2 regions of the Scytonema hofmannii PCC 7110 genome follow, and region 1 is predicted to be linked to the other one. Evidence: a T-box and tRNA genes for the amino acid it is inferred to sense, from the RefSeq annotation. Region 1 holds a T-box; the other holds one or more tRNA genes.
The links. A T-box is a leader RNA that pairs with one kind of tRNA and senses whether it is charged. The one in region 1 lies ahead of ileS (isoleucine--tRNA ligase), so its partner is inferred to be a tRNA-Ile.
Positions count from the first base shown of each region.

Region 2: it has a tRNA-Ile gene. The T-box ahead of ileS (isoleucine--tRNA ligase) is inferred to sense a tRNA for this amino acid. The anticodon was not compared.

Region 1 covers NZ_KQ976354.1:5,865,284-5,875,534, forward strand. Annotated here, with positions in the region: partial or broken gene WA1_RS24365 (2Fe-2S iron-sulfur cluster-binding protein) at 89-349, opposite strand; gene WA1_RS60180 (hypothetical protein) at 795-926, shown strand; T-box leader at 1,006-1,305, shown strand; gene ileS (isoleucine--tRNA ligase) at 1,401-4,781, shown strand; gene WA1_RS24375 (VOC family protein) at 4,821-5,216, shown strand; gene WA1_RS24380 (hypothetical protein) at 5,555-5,938, opposite strand; gene WA1_RS24385 (HPF/RaiA family ribosome-associated protein) at 6,145-6,768, opposite strand; gene WA1_RS24390 (phosphoribosyltransferase) at 6,793-7,455, opposite strand; gene WA1_RS24395 (flavin monoamine oxidase family protein) at 7,842-9,110, shown strand; gene recR (recombination mediator RecR) at 9,213-9,824, opposite strand; gene WA1_RS24405 (histidine triad nucleotide-binding protein) at 9,929-10,251, opposite strand, start outside.
Region 2 covers NZ_KQ976354.1:8,477,069-8,487,319, forward strand. Annotated here, with positions in the region: gene WA1_RS35875 (hypothetical protein) at 736-1,341, shown strand; tRNA gene WA1_RS35880 (tRNA-Gly) at 1,556-1,627, shown strand; tRNA gene WA1_RS35885 (tRNA-Ile) at 1,636-1,710, shown strand; gene WA1_RS35890 (slipin family protein) at 2,205-3,731, shown strand; gene WA1_RS35895 (Uma2 family endonuclease) at 3,854-4,417, shown strand; gene WA1_RS55870 (hypothetical protein) at 4,433-4,606, shown strand; gene WA1_RS35900 (PEP-CTERM sorting domain-containing protein) at 5,380-5,976, shown strand; gene WA1_RS35905 (EAL domain-containing protein) at 6,299-8,527, opposite strand; gene WA1_RS57505 (hypothetical protein) at 8,619-8,786, shown strand; gene WA1_RS35910 (DUF4435 domain-containing protein) at 8,761-9,576, shown strand; gene WA1_RS35915 (hypothetical protein) at 9,863-10,251, opposite strand, start outside.

The DNA of each region.
Region 1 (10,251 bases):
ATCGTTTCGAGAATACAGTCAGTGCTGCCTCAAGCTGCACAGTTAAGACCCACTCTGTTCCCGTTGGCAATGGTACTTTGCTCTACAATCAAGTGGGTACTGGACTGCAAATTAGCACATAGCCTTCAGCAATCTGAGCTTCATCTAAATAAGACTATTCTGACTGGTCAACTGAACCCTCAACCAACTTCCCAGTGCAAGTCGAACAAACTGCTTGACGACAGGAAGAGGGCCACTCCATCCCTGCGTTTTCAGCAGTTTCAAGAATGTATTCATCTTCAGGAACATTTACTGTTTTATTAATTCCCTCTTCTTCATTCATCAATTGAATTTCGTATGTCGTTGTCATAATTTCAGACCTCGTTATGAAAGCAATACTATTTAATACTCAACTGAATCAACCACGATATTAAAACGATTGCACGCTAACGGCTTCTGCATATAAGTCTAGTTCGATCGCTCTGACTTATTCTCTACCAGAAGAGCGGTAAATACTGCTAATTCATTCTTCTTGAAGAGAGATTTTCTTTAAATACCAATTGAAGCTAAATGTGGAATTGTGTAGAAGATTAAAAGATGACGGAGGGAATTTTATCAAAATAATCACAATCATCTTTGTATGCCATACTCTTAAGAAGCTTTGAGACATTTCTATCTTCAGATGAGTAAACTGACTGTGTTGATTAGTCTTTTGGTAGAGAATTCATCTAAGCGATCGCGTTAACCTGCAAATAAGAAAAATCGTTAATACATTTCAAGTAGAGAAGGTCATTTTTTTGTGGAAGGCATGAATAATGGAAGTTTCAAACGCGTTGATGAATAGAATTTTAAGCTACTTGCTGCAACAAGCAGATACAGGGGATACAGAGGCGGAAGAACTGCTTGATGAGTTGAATGAGTTGGTCAACCTGCAACGAAAACAGTAAAATGTCTATTGCGGCAAGATCTCTGGTGAGCAGGTCATGCCCAAATTGGCGTTGTTATGCTATCATGTAAAAGCTATAACTAAAAGCAATGAAGGGAACGAGTAATTTCTAAGTCGGTGCTGAGCGAGTCAGGGATGGTGCGAGCCTGAACACACGGTAGAAATGAAAATCCTCCCCGAGCTGCTCTCCGAAAAAAGCATTTCCACAGGAAGCTTGAAACATCAGTTTTAGTCTCCCTTAGTGGAAGCTTTGAGTAGATAGAGCCGTGTTCTGCACGTTACAGCAGAGCGCTCTTCCCGTCAGGGAGTAGCGATAAAGTCCAGAATTGCGAGATTCTGGGAAAGTTGGGTGGTACCGCGCTCACCTAAGCGTCCCAATGTAGAGAAATGAGGTATTTCTGTTGTTTTACCTCATTGAAAGGGATACAAATGTCAAACGTTTAGTTTGTCAAGTGAAGAGTGAGTGCGGTTAAATATGTTTAAAGAAGTTCAACAATCAGTTTGCTTCCCAGATCTGGAGCGAGAAATTCTTGACTTTTGGAAAACGCGCAACATATTTCGGAAGTCAGTCAATGAAAATTCTCCAAAGGGGAATTTTGTCTTTTATGAAGGTCCTCCAACTGCCAATGGTAAGCCTGGAGTGCATCATGTCATCTCCCGTGCTTATAAGGACTTAGTCCCCCGCTATAAAACTATGCAAGGGTATAAAGTCCAACGTAAAGGAGGATGGGATACCCATGGTTTACCTGTCGAGCTTGGTGTTGAAAAGAAGTTAGGCTTTACCAAAAAGTCGGACATCGAAGCGTTTGGGATCGCTAATTTCAATCAACTCTGCAAGCAATCAGTTTTTGAGTACATCCAGGATTGGAATGCCATGAGCGATCGCATTGGCTACTGGCTGGACTTAGACAATGCTTACATCACCTATGAAAACAGCTACATTGAATCTTGCTGGTGGTTGATGAAATCCCTGTGGGAACGAGGTCTTCTCTTTGAAGATTATCGCGCAACTTGGCACTGTCCGCGCAACAACACCAGCCTCTCAGACCATGAGGTGGCGCAAGGATATCAAGAGAATGTGGAAGACCCCTCCGTATATCCCAAATTTCCAGCACATCTGACTCAACTTATAGAAAGTAACATTGTTGAATCTGGAGAACGCCCCGTCTATATCTTGGCTTGGACGACAACTCCGTGGACGCTGGCTGCAAATGTTGCCCTTGCAGTCAGAGGTGATGCTACCTATGGTTTGTTTGAAGCAGCAACTAGCGATAAGCCGGGTACGGCTTGCGCTAAGAGCGATAAGCTGGGTACAGCTTGCGCTAAGAGCGAACGCAATCCAGACCAAAAAGACCTCTACATTCTGGCTTGCGATCGCGCCAATGATGTCTTTGGTGAAAATAATTACCAAACGCTAAAAACTTTCTCAGGCAAGGAACTCGTTAACCTACAATACAGCCCGATCTTACGCGGTCGTGTTCCAGAAGGGGAAAACCTCTCTCAAGGTTTCCGCGTGATTTTAGATGAACAAGTGACCATTGACGATGGAACAGGAGTCCTCCATGTTGCCACTGCATACGGCGACCTCGATCTTGGACGCAAGCACAACCTCCCCATGCTCTTCTCTGTAGATCTGCTGGGTAAAGTGTACCCCGATGTGAAATTGCTTGATGCGCCCGTAGGTGAAAGTCCTTATACGGGAACATTTTTTAAAGATGCAGATGAGCAAATTGCTAGAGATTTGTTAGAAAAGGGCTTACTCTACCGCAAAACCACCATCCGACATACTTATCCTTTCAATTACCGGGATGGAACACCACTCATCAACTACGCTAAAAAAAGCTGGTATATTCGCACGACAGCAGTCAAAGACAAGCTCATTGAGAACAATGAAAAAATTGCATGGCATCCAGAATATATCCGAGATGGTCGATTTGGGGATTGGTTGAGAAACAACGTTGACTGGGCGGTTTCTCGCGAACGGTATTGGGGTGCGCCTTTGCCCATCTGGGTGAGTGAAGATGAAAGCGAATCTCTCTGTATTGGAAGCTTGAAAGAACTTGAAGATCTAACAGGGCGGGATTTGTCTGGGTTAGATTTGCATCGTCCTTACATTGACGACATCACTTTTGAGAAGAACGGCAAGTGCTTCAAACGCGTTCCCTATACTGTCGATGTTTGGTTTGAGTCAGGTGCAATGCCCTACGCACAGTGGCATTACCCCTTTGAAAATCAAAACATCCTGCAAGAGAATTTTCCTGCAGACTATATTTGTGAAGCAATTGACCAGACTCGCGGCTGGTTTTACAGTTTACACGCTCTGGCAACATTGCTTACAGATACTGGTAGTCCAGACCGACAAGCAGGTGTTTTGTCCGGCATCAAACAGGATTGCCCTGCCTTTAAAAACGTGATCGTGCTGGGACACATTGTTGATGAGAAGGGCGAGAAAATGTCTAAGTCGAAGGGCAATGTGGTCGATCCTTGGACTGTATTAAACGTTCAAGGAGCAGACGCACTCCGGTGGTATCTTTATAGCTCAAGCCCAAGCGACAGTACCAAACGCTTTTCCCAAGCATTGGTTGAGGACACGTTGCGCGACTTCTTTATGACGCTTTGGAACACCTACAGTTTCTTAGTTCTCTATGCCAATCTCGATCAACCCGATTTGACTTGCGCGATTCCGGTGACAGAACGTCCTGCTATCGATCGCTGGTTAGTATCTAAAACTAATGCACTCGTGCGGGATGTTACAGATAAACTCGACGCTTACGATCCAACAACTGCCAGTCGGATAATCCGCGACTTTGTAGTGAACGATCTCTCAAACTGGTATGTTCGTCGCAACCGTCGCCGATTTTGGAAATCGACTAGCGATAAGCTGGGTACAGCTTGCGCTAAGAGCGAACGCGATAAACTCTCGGCGTATAAAACCCTCTATGACACCCTCGCGATCGTCGCTAAGTTAATGGCTCCTATGGCACCCTTTATCAGCGAACACATTTATCAAAATTTAGTGCTGAGTATCTTACCAGACGAAGCAGAGTCCGTACATTTAGCAAGCTGGCCTCAGTGGGATGCTACCTTAATTGACGATTCCCTAATGCGTGACATGAATACACTTATGCGAATTGTCGAGCTAGGACGAGCTGCCCGTGCCACAGCAGGAGTCAAAACACGTCAACCTCTACCTGAACTTCTGGTACGAGTTCAAAGCGAGGCAGAGCTTGCAGGGTTGAAGAATTTAGAAGACTTGCTAAAAGAAGAACTCAATGTCAAATCAGTGACATACTTAGACGTAACAGCAGATTTTGTAGATTATATCGTGAAACCGAATTTGCCACTTTTGGGCAAGCGGCTTGGTCATTTGCTACCTGCGTTTAAGAAAGTGCTCGAAACCTTTGACAACCGCAAAATTGTCCATAACATCCGTGAAGGGAAGGAGACTGTTATTGAACTGGATGGAAAACTTTATCACTTTGAACCTGAAGCATTTCTCATTCAAGCTCAAAGTCCAGCCAATTATGTAGCGCTTGAAGAATATGGTTATTTAGCAGCAATCAACACTCAACTTACACCAGAATTAATTCAAGAAGGACTGATTCGAGATACCATCCGCCTGCTGCAAAATGCACGAAAACAGGCAAAGCTTGAAGTTTCCGCGAAAATTGACTTGGGGATCAAAACATCTGGAGTGGTTTTAGAGGCGCTGAAAGTACATCTTGAATTAGTTAAGAATGAAGTGCTTGCTAAAAACATTGACTTTGAAGAGCTTGAGAATGCTGACTATTGCGAGCAGGTAGATATTTTTGGTACACCATTAATTATCAGCTTAAAGCTAAGCAAAACTTCTTAACTAATCTGCGTCCAATCCTTACGATGCAAGAGGTTTTTTATGATGCAAGGAAAAACTTTGCGTGTTGCTCGCCCAACCGATAACCTTGAACTAGTACTGAAATTTTATACAGATGGTTTGGGATTAGAAATTCTATACTCCTTTAAAAACCATGATGAATTCGATGGTGTCATGCTTGGAATCCCAGGGGCAGCATATCACTTTGAGTTTACCCATCATCACGGACACTCTGTTGGTCGTGCTCCTACTGAAGATAATTTAATTGTTTTTTACTTTCAAGATCGACAAGAATGGCAGCAAGCGATTGAGAGAATGAAGATCAATGGATATGAACCTGTAAAATCCTATAACCCATACTGGGATAGGAACGGAGCGACATTTGAAGATCCTGATGGTTACCGCGTGGTTTTACAAAATGATTCTTGGGATCTGTAAAGCAGCTTTAGAAATTTCCAAGGAACTGGACTTTAAACTACTCCTATCCCGTTTGAAAATTACTTAATTAGATGAACCGCAAAGACGCAAAGATCACGAAGGAAGAAGAAAAAGAAGATAGGTAATCTTATACCGGAAAGGGAGTAGTACTTGACCGCGTTGATTTTGAGGAGTTGCCAGACCCCGACTTCTTATAAAAAGTCGGGGATCTAAACTAACTTCTCCCATCAGAATTAATGTGACCGCTCGCTACTAATCTAATGACTCATTAGTTTCTTCCTACTTTGGAAAGTTGTTTGCATCAATTAATTTGCTCCAGAGTATGCAAGTGTCACTGGTCACTGGTTATTTGCGTCAATTAATTTGCTCCAGAGTATGCGGTCTATATCTTTCTTAGCCACATAGCGATTATTTGGTCCGGCTTTCATATCTTCCCCCGCAGTAAATTCCTTGCGCTCGGAGTTCATTAAGTCAACATATTTAGTTCCATGTTCTAAAGGTGTGCCTGTTGGTAGCACGGTAATCTGTTTCATTTCGTCGCTGGAAAAACCTTTGAGTTGAATATACAACTCCTTTATCTCGTAGGCGTTGAGGGGAGATTCTCCAGTTGAAGCTCCCTGAATACCGAAATTTTTACCAGGCATTGGCTGGGATTTTAGGTCTTGCTGCCACTCATCTGGTTTTCGATCTGTTGGTTGTCCTTGTTTTTGAGTCTCAGCCATTAAACATTACTCCATCGACGTTCAGGACTACTCGGATCAGAATTTTTGTGGGTTGGACTCACGGTGGAGAAACTCAACAAATGCCTATAAATGTTGGGTTTCGTTCCTCAACCCTACCTACGTATTTTCTGTTGGTTGTCCTTGTTTTTGAGTCTCAGCCATTGAACATTACGCCATCGACTGTTAAGTTGAATACACAAATTGCGTTAATAGCCTAATGGCGGCTCAATTAGGGCTTGATCTGACTTGCCAGCATTCGCTCCAGGCTTGTCCACAATCTGCATTGTAGAGGCTTGGGGCCCCTCTTCACCCATAACCATAGAGAAACGAACACCCGTACCTATTTCTATACGGTCAAAGTCATCATTGAGAACACTGTTGCGATGGAAGTAAATTTCTTGACCATCTAAGGCTCTAATAAAGCCGTACCCATCCTCACGAAATAATTTGGTCACAAGTGCTGTTGTTTCCTCCGCATCTGTGTGAGTTTGAGATTTATCACTCTCTTGCTGCCGTTCGTTGAGTTTTTTCAACTGAGTGACAGCCGCTTTAAAAGCATCTCGAATTACCGCCTCTACAGGCGCGTATTGGTTGTCATCTGTGGGATTACTTTCTGCCACAAGTTCATGACCGGGTGGTACGGTCATATCGATTCGCACTCGGAAAGGAGAACCACTACGAGGGCGATCGTGAATCTTTTCAATTGCGATATGGCAGCTACTAATGTAACTGCAAACCTGCTCCAACTTGCCAACTTTTTCGTTGACTAAATTGTCAAGAGCATTTGTTTTATCGACATTGCGATAAGTAATCTCTGGTGCTACTTTCATATTTTAGTTATTATTTCTCATCTATTAGCCATTAGCCATTAGCAATTCTCTGTTTGCAGCCCGATCTAAGAGGTTACGAACTTCTTCATCCGTTGTTTGCGGAAAATCCTCGTACCACAAACCAACACTGTAGAAGGGGCTTGGAGTTAATCCACAGATTATTTCATCTACTTTGGCTGCAAACTCGTCGCGAGTTTCAAGGGCGGATACAGGTACAGCAATAACTGTTTTGGCAGGCTTGTATTTTTGCAATGCTACAACAGATGCACGCATTGTAGCACCTGTCGCTAAACCATCATCCACCAAGATCACAGTCTGTTCGTGCAGTTGTGGAAAAGGACGATCGCCTCGATAAAGGTGTTCGCGTCGCTCTAGTTCTTGCTGTTCTTTTTCTGTGACTTGGTCTATTTCTACTTCGGATATGTGTAGCGATCGCACAATATCTTCATTTAAGACCCGTACCCCACCAGAAGCGATTGCTCCCATTGCCAGTTCTCTTTGGTCTGGTACACCCAGTTTGCGTACTACAAAAATATCTAGGGGAGTGTTTAAGGTTTTGGCTATTTCAAAAGCGACAGGTACACCTCCACGCGGAATCCCTAACACCAAGGTATCTGGACGGTTAGCATAAGCGGCCAATTCTTTCGCCAAAAATTGACCTGCTTGTGTTCTGTCTTTAAATCGCATGGTGTTACGCTCCTTTGTCCGAATTAATGGGTCTTAGGTTTTCACTCGCATCTTACCTTGACAGCTAAATTCGTCGTGTTGCACTTGCCCTCCTATCGATCGTAAGCCACCACTTGCTAAGCGGTCAGTTTCTCTCATGCTTTGTTTATATTTTTAATGTTCTAGACCGATCTTAGAAATCTCACAATACTCTTTCCTCTGACTAACGGAAGGTTGTGCCTTTTTTATCAATATGCTAAACGAATGAATTAGTGGTTGACGATTAGGGATTAAGGACGTTAGAAAGATTTCCCGATCGCGAGTTCCAAGCTCCTGCTACCATTAAAAATATCATTATCAGCCGTTCGCGATCGCTTTCTCGTCAAAAAACGTCACAGGGTTTAAGCATGGTACTTCAAACCATTGTCGTTGGTGCAGGTTTAGCAGGGCTGAGTGCAGCCTATGAGTTGGTACGTGCTGGTCAGGAAGTTCAAGTTTTTGAAGCACGAGAGCGTCTGGGGGGTCGAGTCCACACAGTACAACTTAATGCCGGACAGTATGGTGATTTAGGTGCTGAGTTTGTCGATGATAACCATACTGCTTTAATAAATTATGCTACAGAGTTCGAGATCAAACTCGATCCAGCCTGCCAATTTCCCGATGACTTGTACTGGTATGTTGATGGAATGCTCAGAAATCGGGAGTCTTTTAGTGCAGAAAAACAAACTGCTTTAGAAAATTTATTTGAAAAGCTTCAACTTCTAATTGAAAAGCAACACGATCCACAGCAAACTCTTGATGAGTGGTTGGAGACAAACCAACAACCGCCCTTTGCCAAATGGATTGCTCGTTTATCGGCGCGATCGCTTTTTGCCACTGACCCAGAGTTGATTGGTGTTGGATTTTTTGCCTACTTTAACACGCTTGGTGGCAGTGGTAGCAATATGCGCCTTCGTGGGGGGAGTTCGCGCTTAGTTGATGCTTTAGCTAAAGTTTTGGGCGAGCGAGTGCATACAAGGACTCCCGTGCGTCGCATTCAACAGACAGAGAATAATCTCGTGAGTGTCAGTATTGAGACAGCAAACGGTTTAGTTGAGGCGAAAGCGAGTACTGTTATAGTAGCGATTCCTTGGAGTGTACTGCGTCATATCCCAATAGTTGCTCCATTTACAGACTCTCAGCAAGACGCCATTTTTCATTTGCCCTACGGTAGTTTGGTGAAGACACTCCTGCAATATCCGTATCGCTTTTGGTCTAAACCTAACTTTGGGATAACATTGCTGGATGCTGAATATCAAGTTGTGTGGGAACCTAGCTTTGCACAAATGGGGACAGAAAGAATTCTTTCCTGTTTCAGTGGAGGTAGTCGAAGTGTAGAGTTATCTGAAAACGCTGTTGACCGTGCGATCGCTACTGTACGTACTGTGTATCCTGAAGCACCTGAAATTGTGACATCTCGTTCCTATGATTGGAGTGCCGATGAATGGTCAAAAGGTGCTTACTGCTACTTTAGACCCGGTGATTTAGATCGCTTTAACCCACACCTGATGCAAAGAGCAGGTCACATTTTCTTTGCAGGAGAGCATACTGCTCCTGTAGAGTATCGCGGTTATATGGAGGGTGCTATCCGCAGCGGTCAACGTGCTGCTCAACAGGTTCTTGAATCTGTGAGATAACCCAGGGTCTTGGTAAAGCCAGATACCTAAACCCAGAAAATAAAGTTCAATTAACAAACTCAACCTCTGGCTTCCAAATGACAAATGACTAATAACAAATAACTAATCTAACTCTCGGCGTCCTTCCAAGGCTCTTGCCAAAGTTACCTCGTCAGCGTATTCCAAATCTCCACCCACAGGTAACCCAAAAGCAATTCGCGTAACTTTAGTAAATGGTTTTATGAGATGACCGATATACAATGTCGTTGTCTCACCTTCGACACTAGGACTGATAGCTAAAATGACCTCATGAGGTTTTTGCTGGCTCACCCGTCGCACTAAAGGTTGGATAGTCAACTGTTCCGGACCAATGCCATCGATTGGGGAAATGACTCCACCCAAAACATGATACTTACCTTTGTACTCACGGGTTTTTTCTAAGGCAATCACATCGCGAGAGTCAGCCACGACACAGATAGTGGTATTATCGCGGTTTGCGTTGCGACAGATTTCACAAACAGGTTCAGAAGATAGATGAAAGCAAACAGAACACAAGCCCACCTGCTTTTTTGCTTCTATGAGAGCATGTGCCAAAGCTTCAACTTCTGCCTCTGGTCTTTTTATGATATGCAATGCTAACCGTTGGGCAGTTTTTGGACCCACTCCGGGTAAGCGTTGCAATTGCTCAATTAATCGTGCTAGGGGGCGTGCGTAAACCGTAGTTTTATCTCCAATTTTTTACTATACTATAGCAATCCTATGTGATTTGTAAGAATTGAAAGGCTCAGATCCCCGACTTCTTTGAGAAGTCGGGGATCTAGTTGTAGTCATAGGCTTAATTAACCGGGAGGCCATGTCAACTGTCGTCCACCTAGGATATGTAAATGTAGGTGGTAAACGGTTTGACCGCCATCAGCATCCGTATTTATAACAACACGGTATCCATTAGTAAGCCCAGCTTCTTCAGCAACACGTTTAGCAGTTAATAATAGATGTCCTAGAAGGACAGCATCTTCAGAACCCGCATCAGATAATTTGGGTATTGGTTTTTTAGGAATGATGATAATATGAACGGGGGCTTGGGGGCTAATATCTTTGAAGGCAAGCGCCAATTCATCTTCATAAACTATATTGGCTGGAATTTCCCGCCTAATGATTTTGC
Region 2 (10,251 bases), 2.6 Mb from region 1:
ACGGTTTAGAGCTTTACTTTTCAAGAATTCCTAAACGCTTATTACTTAAGGCTTATAGCGTTTAGAAAAAGTTCAGATATTAGCCGTTTGCAGTATAACAGTGAGTATATACAGTTACCTCCAGGAATGTCAAAACATAATTTTTCCTTTAACAATATGAATAAAAACTAAATAGTTGCTTATGCTTTTTTGATTGGGTACAATACATCCAACAGTTCACGAACAGTACCCTGTAAAGGCTGAATGCAGCTAGATTTGCTACAAAAGGAAATGAACTGAGCAGCATCATTCATAACTCCCTGAAGGAAGTGCTGGTAAAAGTTGACTGGCAAAAACGTTCAGACAGGATCGAGCCAGTAAAGCCAATTAGTTCAAGAGAGGATTAAGATGCTTAAGATGCTTACAGATAATATTTGAAATGTGTTTGTTATTCATCCAATTCCACAAACGTGTTTGACAACAATCGTTAAAAACAATTGTTTTTCCATCAGGGCTAATACTTAACAATTCTAGTGAACTACTACTGAAACAAGCATTTTCTTTTCTTGTGGTACGGGCGTCCTCGCCCGTTCTAGACAAGAGAGCGGGCGAGGACGCCCGTTCTAGACAAGAGAGCGGGCGAGGACGTCCGCCCCCACTCCATGTGGTCTATTAATCTGAAAATTATTGTAAGTAATTCAACTAAAATACGCGATCGCGGTTAAAATCAAATAGTGGAGCCAAAGAATATACAGTATGCCTTACAGTCAATTTGATTCTATAGGAAAAGTGAAATCTGCTTTTGGAATCTCCACGGTTGAGGGAGTTCGTTTTTTTCCTCAAATATCACCTTGTGAACCATCCTCAACTTTAACGGAATTTTTAGAAGAAAGTTTACCCTTAGCTATCGCCACTGGAAGCGAGAAAGCTCGTTCAGAATTAATTATCAGCCCTGTCCTTTTAGAAGTACGTAAGCTTCTTAAGCGTCAAATTAGTTTATTCTCCGGTGAAAATTTTGATGTAGACGCTTCAGTTGGTTTAAATGGTAGATGTGACTTTCTCATTAGTCGTTCACCGGAATTATTAGAGATTGAAGCTCCTACAGTTATTATTGTTGAAGCAAAACAAGCTGATTTAAAGTTAGGAATAGGTCAGTGTGTTGCAGAAATGATAGCCGCTCAAAGGTTTAATGAGTTAAAAGAAAATCCTACTAACACAATTTACGGCAGTATTACAAGTGGTACTCAGTGGCGATTTCTTAAGTTAGAAGGGAAAATTGTCACAATCGATCTCACAGATTATTCTTTGTCACCAGTAGACCAACTTCTCGGTCTTTTGGTCTGGATGGTACAAAATGCATAACTAGTGGTCAAGATCCCCGACTTCTCAAAGAAGTCGGGGATCTTGTAGTCAACTTTTCAGTAATTACCCACTACCACCCGCTCTTTAATGTGCTACAGTTGGTAGTAAGATAGTAATACATCAGCAAAACTATGGTTCGGGTTCTATATACCCGACTGGTGCGCCAACCTTTGGATTGAGCGTATACCGTTCTTGCAATGCGTTACTACTTGCTGTTTGATTAGCTCAGTTGGTTAGAGCAACCGAAGCCATCGGTCGGACGTAGGTTAAAATCCTACATCAAACTCCCCTCTTTGAAAGTTAGCTCACTGGTAGAGCGCTCGACTCATAATCGATTGGTTACAGGTTCGATTCCTGTACTTTCCACCAAAGACAGTCTGGGTCAAAAGACACTACCCTTTTAAGGTAGCCAACTTACTTATATGGTATGGGAGAAATCCCAAGACGGTTCGACTCCGTTGTTGTACAAACTCTGCAATGTAGGTGTTCGCGGCTGCTCGTCACTTTGTGATGCTCAGTCGTCACAGTCAAGGAGCCAGTGCAATTGTCTTCTCCTGAATTTGAGTTTGTCACGAGCGTTTGTTATATCCAGTTTCTCTATCAGAATTCTGGAACTGGCAAATGCAACGGCAAATTTGAGTGCTGTTTTTTCTTGTAAGGGAAATTATAGCATGATGGCGATAAGCTGGGTACAGCTTGCGCTAAGAGCGAACGCTACAACTGGTAATAACCAGAGTAATGCCCTGCCTTCTTAATCAGTGTTTTGGAGACACAATTTGCCCGCAACTGAACTGTAAACACCCATACTTGTAGAGTTTCAATTAATCACTGGTCACTGGTTACTGGTCACTGGTCACTGTATTATGTGGAAAACGTTTTATATCAAACCTAACGAAATCGGAATTTTATATCACCGAAGTGATTTTAAGAAAATTTTGCAGCCCGGTACTTACAGATATATCGGACGCCATTGGCAAGTCAAAACCTATGACCTCAACCAACCAGAAGCCAAGATTGAGAACCTCGAACTTTTGCTGCGAAACCACAGTTCCGAGTTACAACAACATCTCTTAGTCGTGCGAACAGCCTTCAACCAAGCAGCTTTAGTACGCTTGGGCCAAAATTGGGTGAGCATTGCACCCAATCAACTACGGGCTTTTTGGCGCGGTTTTATTGAGGTAGAACCTCATGTCTTCAACTTAGAAGAAAGCTTGGAATTACCAACAGAATTCGTACAGCAAGTACGCGGAATCGCCTTGAATGGACTGAAAAAGTTCCAAATCTCGGAGTTTGAGATTGGTTTGCTTTATGTGCAAAATAACTTTGTCCGACCCCTAGAACCAGGTGAGTATGGTTTTTGGTCGCAAGACAAAGATGTTTCACTGCGGACTCTTAGTCGGATTGTACCTAATCCTAGTTTTCCCCTCGAAGATGTCTTGATTGAAAAACATCCCGACTTTGTTGCGGCTTACTGTGAAATCGTACAATTACTGACTTACCAAGTAGCAATTGTGCGGTATCAAGGGAAAGTTATTTCCATCCTACCACCGTGCAGTCGCAAGCTGTTTTGGCAAGGTGTGGAAGTAGAGGTTATTGACATCAGCACTGAAGCTAAGTTGCCACCTCGCTTAGTTGCTGAGTTAATTTCAGGTTTGCCAGAAACTCTAGCTTTGAGCCGCAATTCTTTGCATATTCGCGAAGTTCCAGCTCAACACCTGGGGTTACTCTACATCAATCAAGAGTATCAAACACAACTCCAACCAGGAATGCATGCATGGTGGCTATTTGGGCGTTCTTTGCAAACGGAAATCTTTGACCTTCGTTACTCAACGATGGAAGTATCCGGTCAAGATATTCTTTCTAAAGATAAAGTGCCTTTGCGTTTGAACTTAACGGCTGGCTACCGCATTCTAGATCCACTGAGAGCCAAAAACGGTTTATCGGATATTACCAGTTACCTGTACAAAGAACTACAGTTTGCTTTGCGTGGTGCTGTTGGGGAAAGAACTCTAGATGCGTTGCTGGAAGATAAAGGTGCAATTGATAGAAGTGTCTCTGAATACATTCGCTCCAAAACAGCAGACTATGGAATTGAAGTAGATTCGGCTGGGGTGAAAGATATTATTCTCCCTGGTGAGATTAAGACGATTTTAAGCAAGGTTGTAGAAGCAGAAAAAACTGCCCAAGCTAACGGAGTCCGTCGTCGTGAAGAAACTGCTGCTACTCGCAGTATGTTGAATACCGCCAAGGTAATGGAGGATAACCCCGTGGCGTTGCGTCTGAAGGAATTGGAAGTTCTCGAACGAATTGCCGAGAAGATTGAGAAAATTCAAGTCAATGGCAGTTTGGATAGCATCTTGACGGATTTGATTCGGATTAATCGGCAGTAAAGCTAAGGGAGTGGATTTTAATTTTGTCATGTTACCTAATTGCGTCTTACTACTGAGGGACTAGTATAGCCAGCCTGCGTTTTGCTAGACTAGGAATATATTTTCGTACCGATTTAGGAGCCATGAGCGCTATAACTCTCCAATGCCCTACCCTGGAGGAGTTTCTGAAGCTCCCAGAATCTAAGCCAGCCAGCGAATACATCAACGGTGAGATTATTCACAAGCCAATGCCGAAGGGGAGACACAGCCGCTTGCAAGGTAAACTCTGTGCAGCCGTCAATCAAGTCGCAGAAGACAAAAGAATTGCTTATGCTTTTCCCGAATTAAGGTGTAGCTTCGGGGAACGCTCAATTGTACCCGATGTGGCTATATTTCTGTGGGGACGCATACCATTTCTGGTCGAGGATGAAGTTCCTGATAACTTTGAACTCCCGCCAGATTGGACGATTGAGATTCTCTCACCAGAACAAAAACCCAACAAAGTGATTGGTAACATTCTGCACTGTCTGAAATATGGTAGTCGCCTCGGATGGTTTATTGATCCTGATGACCTAAGTATCTTAGTATTTCTCTATGAGCAACAACCTTTGCTACTTATGGGAAATGATTTATTGCCTGTGTTACCAGAAATTCAACTAACACTAACCGTCAATCAAGTGTTTGCATGGTTAAAGATGGGTGGCTAGTACTACAACGAGACTTTGACGAAGTCAAAACAAACCTCACCCCAAACCCCTCTCCATTTAGTAGAAGTTTTTGGTTCATCTGATATTGTTGATCGAGTTATGAATGGGGATTTAGAAATAGGTTCACAACAGGCTTTAGCGTTGGGGAAATTATTACATGTTGATTCTAGTTTATTTTTCAATGAGTAGAATTTTCGGATTAATCGCGATCGCCAATAGCACATCCTTCTTTGGCGTTACTAGTACAGCAGGGCGTAAATAAGGCAACCATTAGTAACAGACAAAAAGCTTTTGCGCCTTCTGCTTTCATGTACTAGTGGTTTGCTCATTAATTTTGAAGGGAGCTGCTGCAATACTGCTCGCATAAGACAATTTTGCTCAGTCATAAACTCTGTAAAGACGCGCCATGGCGCGTCTCTACATTTTGACAATTGTGCTAACAAAACTTAACCGAGCAGTATTGGGAGCTGCTGTTCCAACCACCACAACTTAAAGTCATTAGTTTAGAAGAAGTGATCGCTAAATTTAGAGCTTTTTTCCAATGTGTTTTGTTTCGCCAACAGCATCATGCTCAGATCGGACGCTTATTTTTCCCTTGAAAACGTAATTTTGTCTCCTACTTCAGCATATTCTTCATTTAAGTATATTTTTTGCTTTATTACTTAAAATAAATTACGTAATAACACTCAAATTTGATTTACTTTTTTTTAAAAAAAATACTTAAAAATACTGAGGTTAATTTTCAATAAAAAACTTTAAAAAGACCTTTAGACAGACTTCACTATAAGTTTAAATCAAGTGTCAGGTTTTTAAAAGTCTGATAAAAATAATACATTTTTAGAGACGTTCGTTTTCAAGAAAGAGTAATATAAGTGACATAAGAAAGGAAGTCGAAAACAGTTCAACTGCCACTTCCCCACTATCTTGAAAAACTACCCAAATTGCTAGGATAGCCAGCTAATATGAAAAACACAATTTCTATACTATTCGGTTCTGCACTGTTAGCGACTGGAATCGTTTCTGCACTCGTTACCGCACCTGCTCATGCAGCTACCTTAAGTTGCTCCTCCACAGTTGCTAGTAAAGTGTCAGATACCACTGGCTGTGAATACAGCGACACTGCTACTCAAGATTTTCTGAATACCAATCCAATGACTGTGAACGCTGAAAAATTCTTTGGTCTCACTGACTGGGCATTTGGCGGCAAAATTGGTGTAAATGCGGGTTATGCAGGTAATGGAACGGGACAGTCTGGAAATTGGAATATTTCCAGCGTGTTCCAGAATACTTGGAATGATGTCATGCTCGTCTTCAAGAGCGGCAACAATACTACACTTACTGGTTATATGCTTGAAGACGGCGTCACCTCTGGCACCTGGAACAGCCCATTTCTGACTAATAAAAATCCTAAAGATGTTTCTCACATCAGTGTTTACTACAGAAGTGGAAATCAACCCCCTGTAACTCCCGTTCCCGAACCTGCTACCTTGATGGGCTTGGGTCTAGTAGCAAGCGGAATGGTTATTGCTCGCCGTCGCAAATCTAGCCAGTCAGTCTAAAATTGAGGCACCAGGACAAACAGTTTTGGTGCTTCAGTTTCACTAAAGTAGAATATAGAATTTTCCATGACAAGGCTAATAGCTCGGAATCTAAACCACAAAGACACAGAGGACACAAAAGAATGTGACTCTGTGTTTCTTGTATTTTCCTCAACAGCTTGATGTAAATTATATTGCGTTTGTAAATTTAACCGAACTGAGCGCTGTTACCAAAATAGCGGGATAGAAGCAAAGCTGTGTCTGCTGTAATACTGCGGATAGCTGCATCAACTTCGCTACTTGGTAATTAAAAAACAAGTGTTGGCTTCGATGTTTTTGCGTGCTAAAGGAGAGATCTAGCATTAGCATTGTTACAATCCATCTGTACCACACAATTTCTCCCTTGTGCTTTCGCCTGGTAGAGTCCCCGATCAGCAGCAGCAATTAAGGCTGCACTTGATGATTGGCTACGAGGAATTATACTTGCGACGCCAAGACTGAGCGTGATGAATTGACTGACCAGGGAATTCGGATAAGACAGTTGTAATGCACTCACATTGGTTTGAATCTTTCTTGCAACTGCAATGGCCTCTTCAATATCAGTATTCGGCAAAATGACTGCAAACTCTTCTCCACCATACCGAGCAACTAAATCAGCAGGGTGTTTAACTGTCTGAAAGATTGCCTTGGCAATGTGTCTGAGTGCATCATCTCCAGCCAGATGTCCATAGGTATCGTTGTAAAGCTTAAAGCAATCGACATCACACAAAATCAAAGATAGTGAGGCTTGCTCTCGTGCCAACCTTTGCCACTCTGCGTTGAGTATGTCATCAAAGCAGCGTCGATTTGCCACTTGGGTCAGACCATCTGAAGAAGCAAGGCGCTGTAATTCCTGGTTTGCTTGCTGTAGTTGGTGGTAAAGTTCCGATTGCTGAATGGCGATCGCCGCTTGACCTGCGAGTTGGTTAAACAAGTTAATTTCCGATTGCTGCCATTGTCTGGTGTTACTACATTGATGAGCGATTAATAGTCCCCACAAACGCTCTTGCTGCAAGATGGGTACGATCAGATTTGCCCGGATGTGCAAACTCCGGAGGAGGTCAACATGGCAAGGTGATAGTCCCGCAGTTTCAATATCTTCAATTGCTCTAGTATTACCTTGTTGGTAGTAAGCCGCATGGGTAGATTTAAAGCACGTATCCATGACGTGAAATCCAAGAATAGATATGCACTTTTCTGCTAGGGATTCTACAGCAACCAACCCACTCCAGTCTGCCTCAAACTGATAGATCACCACTCGGTCTACCTCAAACAGTTGCCGTACTTCCGAAGCCGTAGTTTGCAGGATATCGTCTAACTCCAATGATTGTCGAATGCGCTGTGTCACAGCAGCTACAATTCGCTCAGACGCACTTTGGTGTTGAACACGCTCCTCTACCTGCTTATAAGATTCCGATGCTACAGTTAAAGCGATTTTATCAAAGTGAGGGGTTGCACTAACAGGCACTTCACTGGGTTTGGCAATCAAATAACCTTGAGCAAACGTTGCTCCTCGTTCTCGCAGCCAGTTCAGTTCTTCAATGCACTCAATCCCTTCCGCGACAGTCCGAATATTTAACTTTTGAGTAATCTCTAGAAGTTTTTCGGTAATTGAAGCTTTGTACAGATCTTGATGCACGTCTCGAATTAACTCCATGTCCAACTTAATAAAGTCTGGTCGTAACTGATGGAGCAAATTCAAGCTAGAATAACCAGAACCGAGGTCATCAAGAGCCACTAAAAAACCTGCATCTCGGTAGTACCTAAGTACTGCTTTGAGGTGGGCTAGATCTTGAGTATTGTCTGACTCGACAACTTCAAAGACAACCCGCTCAGGGGAAATGCCTGCTCGCTCGATTGCTTCTACCGTAGTGCGTAGGCAAGAAACGGGGTCATAAAGCGCCGTTGGCGAACAATTGATGAAGATTTGTCCGCTTACTTGATGGCGGCGGACTTGTGCGATCGCACTCAGGCGAGCAACTCGGTCGAGTTGCGGCAAAAGACCGGATTCTGTTGCTAACTCCAGGATTGGTCCGGGTGGCACTAAATTGCCTTGTTCGTCGAGTCCCCGCAACAAAGATTCATATCCATAAATCTGGGATGTATCGTTAATTAAGACGATCGGTTGGAAGTGACTGGTGAATCGCTCTGTTGCCAGCATATCAACCAGCCAGTCTGACTGGCTAAACTTAATAAAGCGTTGCAGTGAGGCAATGTCACTAAAGTCCTGAAGTTGAGGTTGGATAGCGCCTCGAATGAAAAGGACTTGTGTTTCTCTTAATTCTCTCGGTGCAAGGAGTTGAGCCAGGTTACGAGCAATTTCTTGGGTCTGTCCGGCTCTACAGTCCAAACTCAGACCCGGTCGCTCTTGCATCAGTTCATACTTTAGCTTGAACTGCTGCAGGTATGAGGTGACTTTTTTCAGGGTATGTGGAATGGGGAACCAGAGAAAGAGCCTACCTGCTTCCTTCGTCCGGCAGGGTGCAACATTTTGACAACGACAAGTCTTAAAGATAGGAGATGTTTGATTCATAGATAATCACCGTGCTTAACCCAATTGACTCTAGTATTCCCCTCAACCTTCTTGTAATAAATAAACTGCTCTTTAAGTACATAAAGATTTGATGAGTCTGGGAAACTGGACTTACCAATATATGCCCCATCTCACGCGTTGGACTCGTCCCAGTTTACTCGATATTTATAAAGAATTGATGAAGGCTGGGAAAAATACGGATTTGATGCTTGCAGGTGGAGGAGTCCCGATAGATGCGATCGAGCAACATTTGGATTAGCATTGGGAGAGGCGGTTCCGACAAAACTTTCTACGAGCGCTTTGTTGACAAGGTAGTTTGTCAATTAGTCAGCGTTTCGGGAAAACCCTCCAGTAAGCTGCGTGTTATTGCTGTTTTAGGAATTTTGGAAAAATCAACTTTCCAAGGAATTCTAGCTATCATTGATGCAGACTTTGAACGCCTTGAAACTTTGACATACAGCAGTCCTAATCTGCTTCGCACCGACACTCATGACCTTGAAACTATGCTAATCAACTCACAAGCACTCAACAAAGTAGTCGCTGAGTTTGGATCTGAAGAGAAAATTGCCCAGTTTAGTCGAGACGTAAGATTAGCATTACTTGAAACTGGGATGTCAGTAGGTTATTTGCGTTGGCTTTCTCAGCGTAATGGGATGAACCTGACCTTTGAGGGTATTAGATTCAGCAAATTTATTGATGAGCAAACTCTACAAATTGATGAGCTTAAACTGATTCGAGAAGTGAAAAATAAATCTCAAGCCTTCTCCTTGAAAGATGAAGATCTGCAACAACAGCTAATGAGCCAAAAAAACAATAGTTACGATCCCTGGCAAATCTGCTGTGGTCATGATCTAGTGCAACTTCTGTCACTTGGCTTACGCAAAGCGATTGGCTCTAATAAAGTTGCTGATGTTGAACCTAACAGTCTTGAGCGTAATTTACGGCTTGCCTATGAAGAAGTGTACTTTTGGAAGACACATCTCTACGTACATATTCGCACATGGGAAAGTAAGAATCAGCCATTTAGGGTTTTACGCAATGAGGTTTAACTCTTGTATGAAAACTCCGCATTACCTTGGTAATTGCCAACACAAGGAGTAGTAGACCGTATCTCAGTTCATCTATGATTAGAGCTATAAGCACTGAGGCGAAAAGAAAGACGCAATTTTTGCGATAATTAATCAAGCAGACTTCAGTCACATCTTATATCATGTTCGCCTCATGACTTATAAACTAATTAGTTTGTAGTTGCGCTGTTTAGCCTGCGGCAAGCCTAATGGCGAACGCATACATCGCAACTACAAACGTAGTGTAAGTGTTTATCCGAACGCGATATTACTCACCTTGCTGAAGTTTCACTGCTCCTAGATTAACTGAAGGTACATCGATCCCACCTTCAGTTTTAGTTTCAGATGGAAAACAGGGATTATTTACATTAACTAGCTCTCGTGATGAACACGTCACATCAGGACCGAAAATTGAGTAACCGTAAATTGTCTGTCCTGGACTTACAAGTTGGCTTGTTTTGATAACAACTCCTCCGAGAGTTTGTCCCGCAGGGACTGTCAGAGCAGGATTTTGAGCAGTTCCTGTCCCTCCATTAGCAATATTGTTGAGGAAATAGGTTTGAGGAATGGGTGTGACCAAAGGAACTTTTCCCCAGGTATTTACTGGTACTATGAAGACAGAACCGTAGCCTATCGGTTTACCAGAGGAATTCACTT